3 regions of the Methylobacterium sp. WL12 genome follow, and region 2 is predicted to be linked to each of the others. Evidence: predicted binding sites of a transcription regulator. Region 2 holds the regulator's gene; each other region holds the start of a gene.
The links. Region 2 encodes PhoB, which activates phosphate uptake and scavenging genes when phosphate is short. Its sites were predicted from a motif close to TGTCATNNANCTGTCAT; they were not measured.

Region 1: the regulator PhoB is predicted to act here: its motif matches at 4,570-4,586, upstream of FV226_RS14720 (UDP-2,3-diacylglucosamine diphosphatase).
Region 3: the regulator PhoB is predicted to act here: its motif matches at 1,096-1,112, upstream of FV226_RS11210 (inorganic phosphate transporter).

What each region holds. Positions count from the first base shown of each region.
Region 1 covers NZ_VRUW01000035.1:41,269-47,369, forward strand. Annotated here, with positions in the region: gene fchA (methenyltetrahydrofolate cyclohydrolase) at 1-550, opposite strand, end outside; gene FV226_RS14705 (NADP-dependent methylenetetrahydromethanopterin/methylenetetrahydrofolate dehydrogenase) at 569-1,429, opposite strand; gene FV226_RS14710 (D-2-hydroxyacid dehydrogenase) at 1,641-2,579, opposite strand; gene FV226_RS14715 (aminotransferase class V-fold PLP-dependent enzyme) at 2,722-3,933, opposite strand; gene FV226_RS14720 (UDP-2,3-diacylglucosamine diphosphatase) at 4,630-5,451, shown strand; gene FV226_RS14725 (glycosyltransferase family 1 protein) at 5,448-6,101, shown strand, end outside.
Region 2 covers NZ_VRUW01000052.1:9,773-15,873, forward strand. Annotated here, with positions in the region: gene pstB (phosphate ABC transporter ATP-binding protein PstB) at 1-136, shown strand, start outside; gene phoU (phosphate signaling complex protein PhoU) at 168-881, shown strand; gene phoB (phosphate regulon transcriptional regulator PhoB) at 944-1,645, shown strand; gene FV226_RS17965 (protein-disulfide reductase DsbD domain-containing protein) at 1,642-3,801, opposite strand; gene FV226_RS17970 (aminopeptidase P family protein) at 3,922-5,727, opposite strand; gene FV226_RS17975 (50S ribosomal protein L11 methyltransferase) at 5,794-6,101, opposite strand, start outside.
Region 3 covers NZ_VRUW01000023.1:9,870-15,970, forward strand. Annotated here, with positions in the region: gene FV226_RS11210 (inorganic phosphate transporter) at 1-1,050, opposite strand, end outside; gene FV226_RS11215 (4-oxalocrotonate tautomerase family protein) at 1,548-1,760, opposite strand; gene FV226_RS11220 (SDR family oxidoreductase) at 1,822-2,592, opposite strand; gene FV226_RS11225 (helix-turn-helix domain-containing protein) at 2,695-3,144, shown strand; gene FV226_RS11230 (Crp/Fnr family transcriptional regulator) at 3,267-3,941, opposite strand; gene FV226_RS11235 (pentapeptide repeat-containing protein) at 4,154-4,954, shown strand; gene FV226_RS11240 (thioredoxin family protein) at 4,996-5,385, shown strand; gene FV226_RS11245 (cytochrome c biogenesis protein CcdA) at 5,392-6,101, shown strand, end outside.

The sequences.
Region 1 (6,101 bases), on a different contig from region 2:
CCTTCAGGCGTGCGTCCGCGAAGTCGCGGTCGTCGAGACCCTTCGCGTTGACGTAGACGTTGAGGGCGGCGCTGCGCAGGCCGGCATGGGCCGAGAGCACGGCCACGCCCGCATCCGAGATGACGTTGAGGTTGCCCTTGTCGGCCACCACCTCGGCGAGGTCGATCACCGCGCGGCAGGCGCGGCAGCAGGCGAGCGGAACGTCGGTGGCGACCTTGAGCGCCGCCTGGATCTTCTCCGCCCGGGCGGCCTTCTCCTCGTCGGTCGCCTTCGGGAGCCCGTAGGCGCCCATCACCGCGTCGAAGGCGGCGACGTCCTCGGCGATCATGCCGGTAAGCTGCGCCCGCAAAGCCTCGGACTGCGTGAGCATGTCCTTCAGCTCGGCCTCGACCTCGACGTACTTCTTCTTGCCGATGGTGAGGTTGCACACCATCGAGACCAGGGCTGCGCCCATGGCGCCGGAGATGGCGGCGGCACCGCCGCCGCCGGGGGTCGGGGCGGCGCTGGCCAGCCCGTCGAGGAAGGTGGCGATCGTATCGTGCTCGGCCATGCGCCCCACTCCCTTTGTTCAGGCCATCTTCTTGGCGAGGGCGTAGATCTCCTCGGCGTCCAACACCTGCTCGGTGCTGTCGAAGAGCTGCCCGACGCAGGCGCGGTGGAGCTTCAGCTTGAGGCCGCCGATCCCCAGCGCGCCGAACGACTTCTTGCCGTGGCGATCCTTGCCCTTGTCCATGGCGTCGATGCCGCCGAAGCCGAGCGGCGGCTGGGCGTTGTAGTCGGCCACGAACTCGATCGAGGCCTCGTCCTTCCAGGCCGATTCGGGCAGCAGCTCGATGCCGATGGCGCCGGCCGAGAACACGAGGTTCTTGCCCTTGACGATCTCGGCGCGCGAGGCCTCGTCGGGGGTGGCGGCCGCGGTCACGGCGACGCCGAAGCGCTTGTTGACGGCGTCGGCCGCAGCCTGTGCCCGGTCGAGCTGGCGGGCGGCGATGACGACCTCGGCGCCTTCCTTGGCCAGCAGCGCGGCCGAGCGCATGCCGACGGGGCCGGTGCCGGCGAGCACGACGGCCTTCTTGCCTTCGAGCGAGCCTGCGGCCTTCGCCACCAATGCGACGCCGGCTGCGGCGGTGGTGTTCGAGCCGTTCGAATCGAGCATGGTCGAGACGCGGAACGGGCCGAAGAAGCGTTTCTTCACCGCGGCGAGAACGGCCTCGCCGGCCGCCATGTTGCCGCCACCGACGAAGATCGCCGTCGACTTCTTCTCGGAGCCGCCGCGGGTGTAGATCGTGCCGTCGACCAGCGCCCCGACGTTCTCCGGGGTCACGCCTCCGTAGCCGGTGATGTGGTCGGCGCCGCCGTCGTAGCCGACGACCGTGTCGAACACGGACGGCATCGCATCGGTGTCGAACAGGAACAGAAGCTTCTTCATGGTGCGTCCTCTCGTCCGCGTCTCGGCGCGGCTGGCGTTTGGTGTTGAATTCGAGGTTCGGGCGCCCTCCGCCGCGACGTCATTCCGGGGCGCCGAAGGCGAGCCCAGAATCCAGAGCCGCGGATGCGGACGGTTGGAACAACCCCTGCGTGTCTAGATTCCAGGCTCCGCTTTGCGGCCCCGCGGTGAGACTTCCGACGCGCGGCGGGGCCTAGACCACGTTCTGCGGCGTGCCGGCGACGTAGGCCTCGACGTTGTCGACGAGCTGGTCGGCCAGGATCTGCATCGCTTCCTTGCTCGCCCAGGCCACGTGCGGCGTGACGATGAGGTTCGGCAGGTCGAGGTCGCACAGGATGTTGCCGTCCTTGGGCGGCTCCTGCACCACCACGTCGAAGCCGGCGCCGCCGATCGTGCCGGCCTTGAGCGCTTCGGCGAGCGCCGCCTCGTCCACGAGGCCGCCGCGAGCGGTGTTGATGAGGATGGCGTGCTTCTTCATCTTCGCCAGCTGCTCGGCGCCGATCATGTTCCGGGTCTCGGGCGTGAGCGGCGCGTGCAGCGTGATCACGTCGGACTGGGTCAGGATCGTCTCGAAGTCGACGAGGCCCTCCTGCGGGAAGACGTCGTAGGCGATGACCTTCATGCCGAGCGCCTCGGCCCGCTGGCCGATCGATTTGCCGAGCGCGCCGTAGCCGACGATGCCGAGCGTCGAGCCGGCGATGTCGTGGATCGGGTAGTCGAAGTAGCAGAATTGGGTGGACTTGTTCCAATCGCCCCGGCGCACCGAGTTGGCGTACGGCACGATCGCCCGCCGCAGGGCGAAGATCAGCGCGATGACGTGCTCGGGCACGGTGTTGAAGGCGTAGTTGCGGATGTTGACGACGGTGATGCCCTGAGCCTTGGCCTGGGCCTTGTCGACCACGTCGGTGCCGGTGGCGGCGACCGCGATGAGCTTGAGGTCGGGGAGCTGCTTCAACGTGTCGGCGCGCATCGGCACCTTGTTGATCAGCGCGATCTCGGCGCCGGCCAGCCGGGAGACGATCTCCTCCGGCGTCCAGGTCGAATCGTATTCCTTGTAGTCGTGCGGGAAGTTGAACGGCCGGACCGTGGCGTCGAGGGACTCGCGGTCGAGGAATACGATCTTCTTCGTCATGGAACGCCTTTCATGCGACGGCCGGATCGGGTCTCAAGCCCGCGACGCGTCGGCCGCGGCGATCCCGATCCGGTTCGAGATGATCCCCTCTCGTCCGGGTGTGCGTGGGGGCGTCGCCGCCCCCGCGCGATGGCCTTCGTCGTCAGCCGCGGGAGAGCGGGTTTTCGCGCAGGTAGCTCGACGCCGCCGCGACGCCCGAGCCCGGCGTGACGTGCACGCCGCAATCGATCATCGCCATCTCGGCGCCGGCGATCGCGCCCAGCAGCGACAGCTCGTTCAGGTCGCCGAGGTGGCCGATGCGGAACACCTTGCCCGCGACCTGGCTGAGGCCTGCGCCCAGCGAGAGGTTGTAGCGGTCGTAGGCGTGCTTGATGATCTTGGCTGCGTCGACGCCCTCGGGCGCCAGAATCGCCGTCACCGTGTCGGAGTTCCACTTGGGCTCCTTGGCGCAGGTCTTCAGGCCCCACGCCGCCACGGCCTGACGGGTCGCCTCGGCGAGCACGTGGTGGCGGTGGTAGACGTTGTCGATGCCCTCTTCGCGGATGCACGTCAGAGCTTCGCGCAGGCCGTAGAGCAGCGGCAGCGGCGGGGTGTAGGGGAAGTAGCCGGTGGGGTTCTGCTTCAGCTGGTCCGACCAGGCGAAGTAGACGTGGCCGAGACGGTCGTTGCCGCCCGCGCCGCCGCCCTCGGAGATCTTGATCGCCTTGGCGCTGGCGCAGAGCACGCCGAGGCCGGCCGGCAGCATGAAGCCCTTCTGCGAGCCGGCGATGGCGCAGTCGACCTTCCATTCGTCCATCTTGAACGGCAGCGAGCCGATCGACGAGATGCCGTCGACGAACAGCAGCGCCGGGTGGCCGGCGGCGTCGATCGCCTTGCGGACGGCGCCGATGTCGCTGGTGACGCCGGTCGCCGTCTCGTTGTGGACGACCATCACGGCCTTAATCTTGTGGTCGGTGTCGGCGCGCAGGGCCTCACCGATCTTCTCCGGGTCCGCGCCGGTGCCCCAGGCCTCGTCCTGCACGATCACGTCGAGCCCGAGGCGCTGGGCCATGTCGACCCAGAGGTGGCTGAACTGGCCGTAGCGGGCCGTCAGGACCTTGTCGCCGCGGCAGAGGGTGTTGGCGAGCGCCGATTCCCAGATGCCGGTGCCGGAGGACGGATAGAAGATGATCGTGCCGGCCTCGGAGCCGAACACGATCTTGGCGTCCTGGAACAGGGGCTTCACCAGCGCCGGGAAGTCCGGCGAGCGGTGGTCCTCCGAGGGGACGTGCATCGCGCGCAGCACGCGGTCCGGGATGTTGGTCGGGCCGGGAATGAAAAGGTGGTTGCGTCCGGGGCGCCGCGTTGCAGCCATGGGTGTGTCCTCCGATTACCAAGATACGTTGGCCGGCAAGCCGGCGTCAGGAACGATGCGCCGGCAGGCGGCGCATGGGCGTGTGGTGATCCGTGGGCGTTCTGGCGAGCGGTGTGCCGAACCGGCGCGGCCGGAAGCGCGCGGGAGGGCTGTCCCGCGCGGAACTTCCGCTTCGTCGGTCGGTCGCATCGCCGGGCGATGCGGAGCGGCGGAACGGTCTTGCACCGCTCGCGGTCGCGGCATGGATCCATGCCGGTCGCCTCCGATAGCCTTCGTCTTCCTTGCGTCGGCCGTGCCCGGTGCGCAAGCCGCTCGACGCGGATCCTGCACGCCGGAATTCCGACGACCTTCGGCACTGTCCTCCCCGTCGTCCCGCCCCGGGCCACGATTCAAGTCGACCCGTCCGGCCGCCCCGCCACGAAGGCGAGGCCGGCCGCTCCGGTCGGCGATCCCTTGGCCGTCTCCGGCGCCCGCCTTTCGGCAGGTGATCGCTTTGCATCCATTATGGACACCGAAGCCTCACAAGCAAAACTGGAAAAACTTCCCGGATGGCGAAAAAAAATTGTCGTGCACTGCAACAATCGCGCGAACGACCATTGTGTTGCTTGCTGCATCGCAGCATCGAACGGACTCCACCGTCATCAAACTGAGACGCGTTTCCGGTTTGGCTCGGCCGAAGACCGCCGGGAGATGCTCGTGGCCGACGACACGGAAGGGACGACCCGCGTCCGCAGCCTGTTCCTCTCAGACCTGCACCTCGGCACCCGTGGCTGCCAGGCCGGGCTGCTGCTGGACTTCCTGAAGGACTACGACGCCGACACGCTCTACCTCGTCGGCGACATCGTCGACGGCTGGCAGCTCCGCTCGGGCTGGTACTGGCCGCAGGGGCACAACGACGTGGTGCAGAAGCTGCTGCGCAAGGTGCGCAAGGGCTCGAGCCTGGTCTACGTGCCGGGCAACCACGACGAGTTCCTGCGCAACTACATCGGCACCACCTTCGGCGGCATCGAGATCGCAGAGAGCCGCATCCACGAGGCGGCCGACGGGCGGCGCTACCTCGTGATCCACGGCGACCAGTTCGATATGGTGGTGCGCCACGCCCGCTGGCTCGCCCACCTGGGCGACGGCGCCTACACCGTCGCGCTGTTCGTCAACACCGGTCTGAACAAGCTGCGCCGGCGGCTGGGCCTGTCCTACTGGTCGCTCTCGGCCTGGGCGAAGCTGAAGGTGAAGAACGCGGTCAACTTCATTGGCGCGTTCGAGACCTTCCTCGCCGACGAGGCCCGGCGCCAGGGTGCCGACGGGGTGATCTGCGGCCACATCCACCACGCCGCCGACCGGCGCATCGACGGGTTGCGCTACCTCAACACCGGCGACTGGGTCGAATCCTGCACCGCCCTCGTCGAGCATTACGACGGCCGCATGGAGGTGCTGCACTATCCGACCATCCTCCGAGCCCGCGCGGCGGAGGCCGAGCGTGCGGCGCTTCCGGCGCCGGACCGCCGGGCCGTCGCGTGAGGCTGCTCGTCGCGACCGACGCCTGGGCGCCGCAGGTCAACGGCGTGGTGCGCTCGCTGGAGCGTATGGCCGAGGCCGCTCCCGCGCGCGGCTTCGAGCCGTTCTTCCTGACCCCGCGCGACTTCCGCTCGCTGCCGATGCCGGGCTATTCCGAGATCCGCCTCGCCCTCGCCGGCGCCCGCGGAATCGGCGTGGCCTGGGAGCGAATCGACCCGACCCACGTGCACATCGCCACCGAGGGCACCATCGGCCACGCGGTGCGCCGGCTCTGCATCGCCAAGGGCCGGCCCTTCACCACCAGCTACCACACCCGTTTTCCCGAATACCTCGCCGCCCGCGCGCCGATCCCGGAGGCCTGGAGCTACGCCTGGTTGCGGCGCTTCCACCGAGCCGCCAGCGGCACGATGGTCAGCACCGCCTCCCTCGAACACGAACTCGCCGGTCGCGGCTTCCGCAACCTGATGCGCTGGACGCGGGGCGTCGACACCGAGCTGTTCCGCCCGGCCGAGGCGGACGCGTCGCCGCCCAAGGCGCTCGACGGCTTGCCGCGCCCGATCTTCCTATTCGTCGGCCGCGTAGCGGTGGAGAAGAACGTCGCCGCCTTCCTCGGCCTGGACTTGGCCGGCAGCAAAGTGGTGGTCGGCGACGGG
Region 2 (6,101 bases):
GCAGGCCGCGCGCATCTCGCAGTTCACCGCCTTCATGTATCTCGGCGAGGTCATCGAGGTCGGTCCGACCAACCGCATCTTCATGAACCCGACCGTGCGTCAGACCCAGGACTACATCACCGGCCGCTTCGGCTGAGCCGCATACGGATCGATCGAGGACCAAGCCCATGCCCGGCCACATCGTCACGTCCTACGACACCGACCTCGAGGACCTGCGCCGCTCGATCTCCGAGATGGGCGGCGTCGCCGAGAAGATGATGACCGAGGCGACCGACGCCCTCGTTCGCCGCGACACCCAGCTCGCCCAGGCTGTGATCCTCGCCGACAAGCGCCTCGACACCCTCCAGCGTGAGATCGAGGAACGCTCGGTGCTGCTCATCGCCCGGCGCCAGCCGATGGCGATCGACCTGCGCGAGACGATCTCGGCGATCCGCGTCTCGGGCGACCTCGAGCGCATCGGCGACCTCGCCAAGAACATCGCCAAGCGCGTCGTCGCGATCAGCGACCAGGCCCAGGCGCAGAAGATCGTGCTCGGCGTGCAGCACATGAGCGACCTGGTGCAGGAGCAGCTCAAGGACGTGCTCGACGCCTATGCCAGCCGCGACATCTCGGCGGCCCACAACGTCTGGGAGCGGGACGGCGAGATCGACGCGCTCTACAACTCGCTGTTCCGCGAGTTGTTGACGTACATGATGGAAGATCCGCGCAACATCTCGTTCTGCACGCACCTGCTGTTCTGCGCCAAGAACGTCGAGCGCATCGGCGACCACACCACCAACATCGCCGAGACGATCCACTATCTCGCCACCGGCGAGAACCTCGCCGGCGACCGCCCGAAGAACGACGCGTCGAACTACGCGACGGTGACGCCCGGCGCCTGAGACGCCTGTCGGCGTCTCACGGCGGCCAAGGAAGTCGGGCGGCCCGCCCGGGAGTGCCCTGCATGCGTACGCGGATCCTGATCGTCGAGGACGAGGAGGCGCTCACCACCCTCCTGCGCTACAACCTCGAAGCCGAGGGCTTCGAGGTCGATTCCGCCGCCCGCGGCGACGAGGCCGAGTTGCGCCTGCAGGAGCAGGTGCCGGACCTGATCCTGCTCGACTGGATGCTGCCCGGCCTCTCGGGAATCGAGCTGTGCCGCCGGGTGCGGGCGCGGCGCGAGACGGCGTCCCTGCCGGTCATCATGCTGACGGCGCGCGGCGAGGAGGGCGACCGCATCCGCGGCCTCGGGACCGGGGCCGACGACTACATCGTCAAACCGTTCTCCGTGCCGGAGCTCCTGGCCCGGGTCCGCGCGCTGCTGCGCCGGGCCAAGCCGACCCATGTCGCGAACCTCCTGGAGGCCGGCGACATCGAGCTCGACCGCGACAGCCACCGCCTGCGCCGGGCGGGCAGCGAGATCCATCTCGGGCCGACCGAGTTCAAGCTGCTCGAATTCCTGATGCAGAGCCCCGGCCGGGTCTATTCCCGCGAGCAGCTCCTCGACGGCGTCTGGGGCCACGACGTCTACATCGACGAACGCACCGTCGACGTGCATGTCGGCCGCCTGCGCAAGGCCCTGAACCGCACCGGCGAAACCGACCCGATCCGCACCGTCCGCGGCTCGGGCTACGCCTTCGACGAGACGTTTTCGGGCGAAGATTAGGGCACCTTCGTTCCCGCGCCGTCGAGCCCCGCGCTGCGGCCCGTCGCCGTCACGGCGTCCAGCGCGCTCAGCATCGTGCCCTCGGTGAGGATCTGCGGCAGCACCGTCGGCTCGCCTGGCCCTGCGTAGAGCAGGTAGAGCGGCACGCCGCTGCGGCCGTGGCGCTCGAGCAGGCGGGTGATCTCCGGATTCTGGTTGGTCCAGTCGCCCTTGAGGTAGGTGACGTCGCGGGCGCGCATCGCTGCGCCGACCGCCGCCGTCCCGAGCGAGGTGCGCTCGTTGACCTGGCAGGTGATGCACCACGCCGCGGTCATGTTGACGAAGACCGGCCGGCCGCCGGCCAGCAGCGCGTCGAGGCGCGCCTGCGTGAACGGCTCGACGCCCTCGGCCCTGGCCTGGGCGCCCGGCGCGATCCGGTCGCGGTCGAGGGTGAGGGCGAGCGCCGCCACGCCGACGACGGCGAGCACCGCGAGGCCGCGGGCGAGCTGCGCCCGCACCGGGCGCGCGTCGCGGCCGAGTTCCCACGCCCAGGCGGAGAAGCCGAGCAGCACCAGTCCGATCAGCGCGGCGAGCAGGCCCTGCGGCCCGACCTGCTGGGCCAGCACCCAGACCAGCCAAGCGACCGTGGCGTAGATCGGGAAGGCCAGCGCCTGCTTCAGCACGTCCATCCAGGCGCCCGGGCGGGGCAGGGCGCGGAGCGCCGCCGGCCACAGGGTCAACGCCAGGAAGGGCAGGGCGAGGCCGAGGCCGAGGCTCGCGAACACCACGAGGCCGGCGGCCGTCGACTGCGTCAGCGCGAAGCCCACCGCCGAGCCCATGAAGGGGGCGGTGCAGGGCGTCGCCACCACGGTCGCGAGCACGCCGGTGAAGAACGAGCCTTCGAGCCCGGCCCGCCGGGTCAGCCCGTCGCCGAGGCCGGCGAGCCGCCCGCCGAGGTGGAGCATGCCCGACAGGCTCAGGCCCATGGCGAAGAGCAGGTAGGCCAGGGCGGCCACCACGGTGGGCGATTGCAGCTGGAAGCCCCAGCCGATCCCGGCTCCCCCGGCCTTCAGCGCGATCAGCAGCGAGGCCAGCGCCAGGAACGCCGCCAGCACGCCCGCCGTGTAGGCGAGCCCGTGCAGGCGAACCCGCCCTGGCGCCTCGCCGGAATGCTTCACCAAGCTGAGCACCTTGATCGACAGAACCGGGAAGACGCAGGGCATCAGGTTGAGGATCAGGCCGCCCAGCAGCGCGAGGCCGGCCGCGGTCCAGAGCGTCAGGGTCTCGGCCGGCTCGGTGCGCGGGATCGCCGGCGCCACGCTCGGCATCGCGCTGCCGGCCGCGAGCGGCGCCTCGTCGCCCAGCGCGAAGGCCTGGCGGACGAGACCGTCGCCGGTCTCCTCCTCGATCGCCAGCACGCCGGGCAGGCTCTCGGGCGCGGCGTCGGTGGGCGTCGCGCGGGTCAGCGTCAGGTGGAGGCCGGCCGCGTCCACGGTGAAGGGCTGCGGCGCGGCGTTCTCGATCGCCGTCTCGGAATAGGGAAAGAACGCCACCGCGCGGAGCCTGTCCGCGGCGAGGCCCGGCGCGTCGAGGTCGAGGGCGAGGCGGTCGCCCTGGCTCGACAGCCGCACCGGCCACGGCGAGGCCTTGGGCAGGGCGGCGCGGGCACGCACGAACAGCGCGGCGTTGGCCGGATCGGCCGCGGCCTCGCGGGCGACCGGCAGGGTCAGGGCGAGGTCGGCCGAGCCGGGGATGCATTCCTTCTCGCACACGAGATAGGTGAGCTTGCCCGCAAGCGTCACGGGGGCTGCCGGGTCGAGGCTCGGCGGCGGCGTCACCCGCACGAGCAAAATCGCCTCGCCCTCGTAGCCGAAGTTCATCAGCGTCGCGATCGGGATGCGGTGCGGTGCCGGCCACTGGATCGCCGAGGCCGAGAAGCCGGCCGGCAGCGTCCAGGTCACCTCCGGCGGCAGGCCCGAATCGCCGGGGTTGCGCCAGTAGACGTGCCAGCCCGGCTTCATCGCCATGCGGATGGCCACGGTGAACGGCGTGGCGCCGGCCACTGCCGCAGGCTCCGCCACGAGGCTCGCCCGCACGAGGTCGGCCGGCGGCTTGAAGCCCTGGGCCGCGACGGGCCCGGCGAGCAGCGATAGGAGGAGGGCGAGAAGACGGAGCATGCGGTCCCTTCGCGCGACCGTCCACGACGGTTTCACGCTGCTCTGGTCATAGGCGCGAACAGGCGGAGGGTAAAATCGCGACGGCGCGTCCGGGTGCCGCGCGGAGGATCGATCCTGGGTTCAGAGTGCCACCGTCGCCCGCTCCAGCCAGGCTCGCGTCTCCGGGTCGAGGTCCGGGTCGAGCACGTCGCGGACGTGGGCGTGGTAGGCGTCGATCCAGGCGCGCTCGGCCGGGCTCAGCATCTCCGGCACGATCAGGCGGCGGTCGTAGGGGGCCAGCGTCAGGGTCCCGAAGCCGAGCACCGGGCGTTCGCCGCCGGGCACCTCGCAGGGCTCGACGAGGACGAGGTTCTCGATGCGGATGCCGTAGCCCCCGGCGCGATAGTAGCCCGGCTCGTTGGAGAGGATCATCCCCGCCTCCAGGGCGACGGTTCCGGTCTTGGCGATGCGCTGCGGGCCCTCGTGCACCGAGAGGAAGGCGCCGACGCCGTGGCCGGTGCCGTGGTCGAAATCGAGGCCGGCCTCCCACAACGGCAGGCGCGCAAGGGTGTCGATCTGCGCGCCTGTGGTGCCCTTGGGGAAGACCGCGCGGCTGATGGCGACGTGGCCCCGCAGCACGCGGGTGTAGCGATCACGCATCTCCGCGCTCGGCGCGCCCACCGCGACCGTGCGGGTGATGTCGGTGGTGCCGTCGGGGTATTGCGCGCCGGAATCGATCAGGAACAGCTCGCCCGGCTCCGCCCGCCGGTCGGTGGCGCGGGTGACGCGGTAATGCACGATCGCGCCGTTCGGCCCGGAGCCGGAGATCGTCGGGAACGAGACGTCGCGCAGGTCGCCGCCGTCCGCGCGAAAGTCCTCCAGCGCCTCCACCGCGGCGACCTCGGTGACGTGGCTCTGCCCGTCGAGCCAGGCGAGGAAACGCACCACGCTCGCCCCGTCGCGCCGGTGCGCGGCGCGGGCGCCGGCGATCTCGGCGGCGTTCTTCACCGCCTTCATCGCGGTGATCGGGTCCGGGCCGACATCGGGGGTGCCGCCCACCGTCGCGACGCGCTCCTTCAGGGCGGCGGCGCCGGTGGCGGCGTCGAGGCGCACGCGCTTGCCGGCGAGCTCGCCGAGCGCCGGCTCGAAGTCGTCCCGCGAGGCGATGTCGGCGACCGGGGCGAGCGCCGCCCGCGCCTCCTCCGTCACGTCGTGCGACACCAAGAACAGCCGCGGCCGCCCCTCGCGCGGCAGGATGGCGTAGCCCAGCGCCAGCGGCGTGTGCCCGACGTCGCCGCCGCGCAGGTTGAACGCCCAGGCGAGGTTGTGGGGATCGGAGATCACCAGCGCGTCGCACTGGCCGGCCTCCAGCTCCACGCGGATGCGCGCGATCTTGTCGCTCGCGGTTTCGCCGGCGAAGTCGAGCGGATGCGCGATCACGCGGCCCGCCGGCGGCTTCGGGCGGCCGGCCCAGACCGCGTCCACCGGGTTCTCCGATAGCGCCTTCACCGAGGCGCCGGCCTTGGCGGCCGCGCGCTCGAGGCGGGCGACCCCGTCGGGGGTGTGCAGCCACGGGTCGTAGCCGAGCACTGCGCCGCGCCGCAGGGTCCGGCCGATCCAGGCCTCGGCGGTGCTCTCGGCGAGGGGAACGACCGTGACGACGCCCGGGTCGACCTGTTCCGGCGCCTGGATGGTGTAGCGCCCGTCGACCATGAGTGCTGCGGCCTCGGCCAGGATCACGGCGGTGCCGGCCGAGCCGGTGAAGCCGGTGAGCCAGGCGAGCCGCTCGGCGTTGGCCGGGACGTATTCGGATTGGTGCTCGTCGGCGCGGGGCACGACGAAGCCGTCGATTCCAGCCTCGCGCAAGGCGGCGCGGAGGGCCGCGACGCGCTCAGGCCCCTTGCGGTGGCTCGGGTTGTCGAAGGTCTGGAATCGGGTGCGGGTCATGCGCCCACGGTATCGCCGGCGGCACCCCGCGGGCAACCGAACGCGGGCCGTTCGACCCGGATGGGTTCAGCGCCGGGCGGACCCGGCCAGCGGACGCGGCGCCGCCCCGCCGCGGCGCAGCACCAGGGCGACCCAACCCTCGATCGTGCCCCGCGAGGCGAGGTGGAAGCCCTGGTGGCGGTAGGCCGAGAGCACGCCGGCCACGTCGCGCTCGATCAGCCCCGAGAGCACCAGCACGCCGCCCTCGGCCACCACCGCCGAGAGCGTCGGCGCCAGGCCGCGCAGGGGGCGGGCGAGGATGTTGGCGAAGACGACGTCGAAGTGGCGCGTCCGCGCGGCCATGGCGTTGCGCACCCCCGGGCCCTCGTAGAGCT
Region 3 (6,101 bases), on a different contig from region 2:
GACCTCCGGCTTGTTGAGTTCCTTCGCCTTCAGCGCGTCAGCCACCGTCTTGCGGGCCTGGGCCGCGTCGGGCCGTGCCCCGCCACCGGAATAAGTCGAGAACACCTTGCTTGCGGCATCCGAGGTTTGGACGAAGGCCGGGGTCGCGTCGGCGTTCATGGTCCGGTTCAGGGCGTAGGCGGTGGGCGCGGCGCCGATCAGGATCAACATGATCAGGCCCATGCCCTTCTGGCCGTCGTTGCCGCCGTGAAAGAACGACACCAGGGTGCAAGTCAGGATCAGGACGCCGCGGATCCACAGCGGGGGCGGCGCGTCGCCCTTGGGGGCCTCGTACAGGTCCTTGCGACGGACCGTGAACTTGAGGACCAGAAGCAGGAGGGCAGCCGCAACGAAGCCGCAGATCGGGCTGAAGGCCAACGCCTTGAACACGCCGAGCGCTTGGTTCCAGTCGACGCCGGAGGTGCCGTCCTGGCCGCCCATGAGCTGGTTGGCGAGGCCGACGCCGAGCACGGACCCGATCAGGGCGTGCGAGGAGGAGTTCGGCAGGCCCATCGCCCAGGTGCCGAGGTTCCAGATGATGGCGGCGATGAGCAGGGAGAAGATCATCGCGTAGCCGGCGCCGGAGCCGACCTGGAGGATCAGCTCCACCGGCAGCAGGGTGACGATGGCGTAGGCGACGGCGCCCGAAGACAGCAGCACACCAAGGAAGTTGAAGGTGCCAGACCAGATCACCGCCACCAGGGGCGGCATCGAGTGTGTGTAGATCACGGTCGCCACCGCATTGGCGGTGTCGTGGAAGCCGTTCACGAACTCGAAGGCAAGGGCGATCAGCAGTGCGAGGCCGAGGAGGACGAAGGCGCCGACCGCCAGGGGCTCCTGGTGGACCGCGTTCATGTCAGCGATCAGGCTGAACACGGCGTAGCCGAGGCCGGCGACGAGCACGAGCAGGAAGGCGATGACGCCACCTGGATGGATGCCATGGTCCAGGCTGGGCTTGCCTGTCGCCACGTGTCCGGCTGTAGCGGCCGGTGCCATAATCGCGTCAGACATAGACACCTTTAATTTATTTTGTATCTCCGGGATTAAATTCGGTTGATGACGGTTAGGTGACAATCTAGGGCGACAAAGAGATAAAGTTATTTATCGATATATTATAATGGCGCCGTGCATTTATCGCTTGAACGGAAGCCTCCAGAAAGGCCGTCGGGCCCAAAATCGAACTTGGCCGACCAAAAATGGAGTGAACGCTTCGATCATGTTCAGCGCCACGCTGGATGACTTAGCTGAGCGCGAAGCCGATATGGATCACTATCCATGCGAACGTCCGGTTTCTCGACTTTGCTCGTCGAAAGCAGACCGTCGCAAATCCACCCAATCATATCGTAAGAGGGTTTGTGCATCCTCGGAAGCAGCCGTAGAACCTGTGTCGTATAAGCCGGGAGGCTGGCCGAAGAGTTATATTGATCTTATACATAAAGTGGTTTTGTGATAGTTTCACTAATTTCGGTTTTAGGGGGCCGCCAATCCTGTCGGCGGCCCACCTGCGATCAGTCCTTCGCGCGATATGCATCCGGTATGACGAACACTTCATCAGCTCGGGCGTAGCCGCCATCCTTGACCTCTTCGATCAAGACCATGGTATGTGTTCGAACGGCTTCGCTGAAGTAATCAACGAACAAGTTGGTCACCTTGTGGACGATCTCTTCCTTCTGCGCCCGGCTGAGCGCAGCCTCCGGGACCTTGATGTTAGCGAACGGCATCAGACTTCTCCGCGGTGGGTGAACTGAACGGTGGCGTGGTAGGCGGGCCGGCCCATTGGCCTCAGCGCTGCTTCTCGCGGGCCTTGCGGACGGCATCGTTCAAGGTCGTGACAGCCTCGTCGAAGCGGTGCTCCTCTTCGGCGTTGCGTTGAAAGGCGACGCGCTGCACGAGGATCTCAGGCGGCGTCGGCTGCTGCTGGAAAAGAGCCATGACCTCATCGATGAAGTCGGCCAACGGCAGGTAGCCTTCGCGGTTGGCTTGGCCGGGCGTCAGATCGGTCTGAACCGCCGGAGGCACCAGTTCGATCACCTCAACCCTGCCCTTCAGGACTTCGCGCAACGAAACCGTGTAGCTGTGAATGGCGGCCTTCGATGCCGAGTAGGTCGGTGTCGCCGCCAGGGGAACGAACGCTAGTCCGGAGGACACGTTGATCAGCACGGCGTCAGGGCGCGCGAGCAGATGCTCGATCAAGGCGTCCGCAATCCGGATCGGGCCGAGCAGGTTGGTGGTGATCGTCGCCTCCGCGTCTGAGAGGTCTCGGGTCTGATCCAGCGTCTCGAAGCGCATGATCCCGGCGTTGTTGATCACCACGTTCAGGGCTGGATGCTCGGCCACTACCCGCTGCGCGAATGCGGCGATGTCCGCGGCGTCCGAGATATCGAGCGGCAAGGCGTGGATGCCTGGGCGGCTGCTGGCGACCTGTTCCAGTGCCTCCACCCGACGCCCGGCGATGATGACGGTGTTGCCTAGATCGTGAAAGCGATGTGCAAGAGCCTCCCCGATCCCGGAGCCCCCTCCGGTGATCAGGATCGTGTTGCCTGAGATGTTCATGACGGCGACCTTCGTTGTTGTCGCCGAAGAAATTATCGATCACGCTCTCCAGACTGAAGTAGGCACCGAAAAGATTTGTACTTACCAAAAGGAGAGCGTCAGATGCGTAGGGCTACCCCGGACCCCATGATCGAGGCACGACGGAGGGGGCCGATCCCGAAGGACGTCGATCCGACGATCGAGGTGCTGGTGAATGACATCATCGCCAAGGTGGCCGACAAGTGGACCATGCTGATCCTTGAGGCTCTGGACGAGCATGGCACCCTACGGTTCACGCAACTCGGCAAGGCGGTGGGTCGAATCAGCCAAAAGATGCTGACGCAGACGGTTCGGCAGATGGAGCGGGATGGTCTTGTGCGACGTACCGTGCATCCGGTGATCCCGCCGCACGTGGATTATAAGCTGACGCCACTCGGCGAGAGCTTGGGAGCGGCGTTCTGTGGTGTGTGGATCTGGGCTGAGACCCACCACGCAGAGATCGAGCGCGCCCGTCGGGCGTTTGCAGCGGCGGGTGAAGCGTCCGATGTGTCCGCTTGCATCGAAACACCGTGATAGTCCGAGAGCTGTTATAAGCGTTTGCGGACCCTGACCCTTCTCTGGAAGCGGACCTGCCGCATCCGACCCGATTTGGTCGTTCCGTCTGTTCCACCGGTTGCTCTTAAGCGGACGTAGTGTCAGCTCGGTCCTCTCGCTGCCAAGCTCGCCCGGTCGATGACCTGCACCTGGCCTCGGCGGATCTCGACAAGCCCGATATCCGCCCATTCTCCAAGAAGGCGGCTGATGACCTCTCGCACGCTGCCGACGTCCGATGCGAGTTGCTGGTGCGTTTTCCAGACGATGCCATCGGCGTCGGCCTCAATCAGCAGCCGCCTGGCGAGTCGCTGCTCCAGGGGCGCGAAGGCGATCTCCTCGACCAAATCGAACATGCCGGACAGGAGCCTCGTGTAGTCGTCGAGGACGAACTCTCGGAACGTGTCGCTCTCCCGCATCAACTGACGAAAGGTATCCGCCGGCAACGCAGCGAGTTCGGTCCTGGCTTCCGCGATACTTTGCGCCGGGAAGCCCCCGCCCGAGAGCAGGCATTGGGTGGTGAGCACGCAGGTGCCGCCGGCACTGACCTTGTAGATCAGCATCTCCCGCCCGCCATCGGACATCCGGAACACCCGGGTCCGCCCGACGATGCACATCAGGTAATTCGGGCAGGCGTCCTTAAGCTCGTAGGCAATCGCGCCGGCTTCCAGCATGGGGAAAACGACCGTGCCCCGCGCAAGCTGGAGATGGCTCGCGCTGAAGTTCCGGACCATTGGAAAGCGCTCGATCCAGCGTTCGATCTGATGGGCGGTCTGCATGGTCGTCCTCCCCGGGGCCGGCGGTCGTTGGATGCCGCCATGCCCATGACTCAGGCGTTATAGTCTCGGAATCCGTAGCCTTCGGTGACTTGGGTCACAGACGTTTGCGTCGCCATTCCATACCACTGTGATCACTGAACAAAAAACCGTCCGGCAAGACCGTGAGGAAGCGCAGGCTTTCTATGGGCCGTGGCGAAAGACCGGGAGAAACCATGCGCCGCCTCGTCCCCCTTCTGCTCGCCTCTGTGCTCCTGGCCGTCCCCGCCCATGCCGAGCAGGATCTGCTCCTCGGTGCCGACATGGGCTCGGCCGCGATGACCAAGGCCGAGATGACCCGCGCCGACGTCGAGGCGCTGATCGCCAAGGCCGACGGCAAGCCCATCGACCTGTCCGACAAGGCGCTCGCCGGCCTCGACCTGTCGGGCCTCGACCTGAAGGGCGCGAACCTGCGCACCGCCCGCCTCAACAAGGCCAACCTGCGCGGCGCCGACCTGTCAGGCGCGAACCTGGAACAGGCCTGGTTCATCAAGGCCGACCTCTCCGGCGCCAAGCTCGTCGGCGCCAAGATGTTCGGCATCACCGCCCGCGACGCCAACCTCAGCGGGGCCGACTTGAGCCGGTCGATGCCCATCGGCGACTTCAAGGGCGCCAACATGGCCGGGGCGACGCTGGTCGACCTCAAGGGCGGCGCCGACATCAAGAACCAGTCCATGGGCCTGATGCGGGCCGTGTTCGTCTCGGTGAACCTCAAGGGGGCCAACCTGAAGGGGGCGAACCTCGGTCGCTCGCGCCTCGAATACGCCGATCTCACCGACGCCGACCTGACCGACGTGGTTCTGATGGGCTCAGACCTGTCGGGGGCCAACCTCACCGGCGCGACCATCGCCGGGGCCGACTTCAAGAACGTCGACGTCACCGCCGCCCGTCTGATCGATCTCAAGGGTCAGGACAGCGCCAAGGACTGGTCGGCCCGCGTGAACGTCGACCGCGCCATCACGCAGGTCTCGAACTGAGCCCTCTTCCACCTCGACCAATCCACGAAGGAACACCATCCATGACCACCCGTCGCATCCTGCTCGCCGCCTTCACCGTCGCCCCCATGCTGTTCGGCACCGCCGCCGGCGCCGCCGAGATGACCTACACCCCCGCCGCGTTCGAGGCGGCCCAGAAGGCCGGAAAGCCGATCCTGGTGCACATTACCGCCCCGTGGTGCACCACCTGCGCCGCCCAGAAGCCGATCCTGTCGAAGCTTGAGGCCGACCCGAAGTTCAAGGACCTCCAGGTGTTCGACGTCGACTTCGACAGCCGCAAGGACGTGGTCAAGAAGTTCGGCGCGACGATGCAGAGCACGCTCATCACCTACAAGGGCGAGAAGGAGACCGGGCGCTCGGCCGGCGAGACCAAGCCCGAGGCGATCTCGTCGCTCCTCGACAAGGCGATCTGAGCCGTCATGGTCACGAGCCTGGGCCTCGCCTTCCTCGCCGGCATCCTCTCGGTGCTGTCCCCGTGCGTGCTGCCGTTGCTGCCGCTGGTGCTCGGCGCGGCGGCGTCGGAGCATAGGCTCGGACCGGCTGCCCTCGCCGCCGGCCTGGCGCTGTCGTTCGTGGTCATCGGCCTGTTCGTGGCGACCGTCGGCTTCGCCATCGGCCTCGATGCCGGCATCTTCCGGACCGGCGCGGCCATAATGCTGATCCTGATCGGGTTGGTCCTGATGGTCCCGGCGGCCCAGACGCGGCTCGCCGTTGCCGCAGGTCCGGTAAGCAACTGGACCGAGAGCCGGTTCGGCGGCTTCTCGACCGCCGGCCTTCTCGGCCAGTTCGGCGTCGGGATGCTGCTCGGCGCGGTGTGGAGCCCCTGCGTCGGGCCGACCCTCGGGGCGGCCTCGTTGCTCGCTTCCCAGGGGCGCGATCTCGGCGTCGTCGCCCTGACCATGCTCCTGTTCGGCCTCGGTGCGGCCCTGCCGCTCCTCCTGCTCGGTACCTTGTCGCGCGAGGTGCTGATGCGCTGGCGAGACCGGATGATGGGTCTGGGCAAGGGGTTGAAGGCGGCGCTTGGATTGATCCTGGTCGTCACCGGCGTGACCATCGTGCTCGGCTACGACAAGGTGCTGGAGGCAGGTCTAGTAAACGCTTCGCCGGCTTGGCTGACGGACCTGACAAC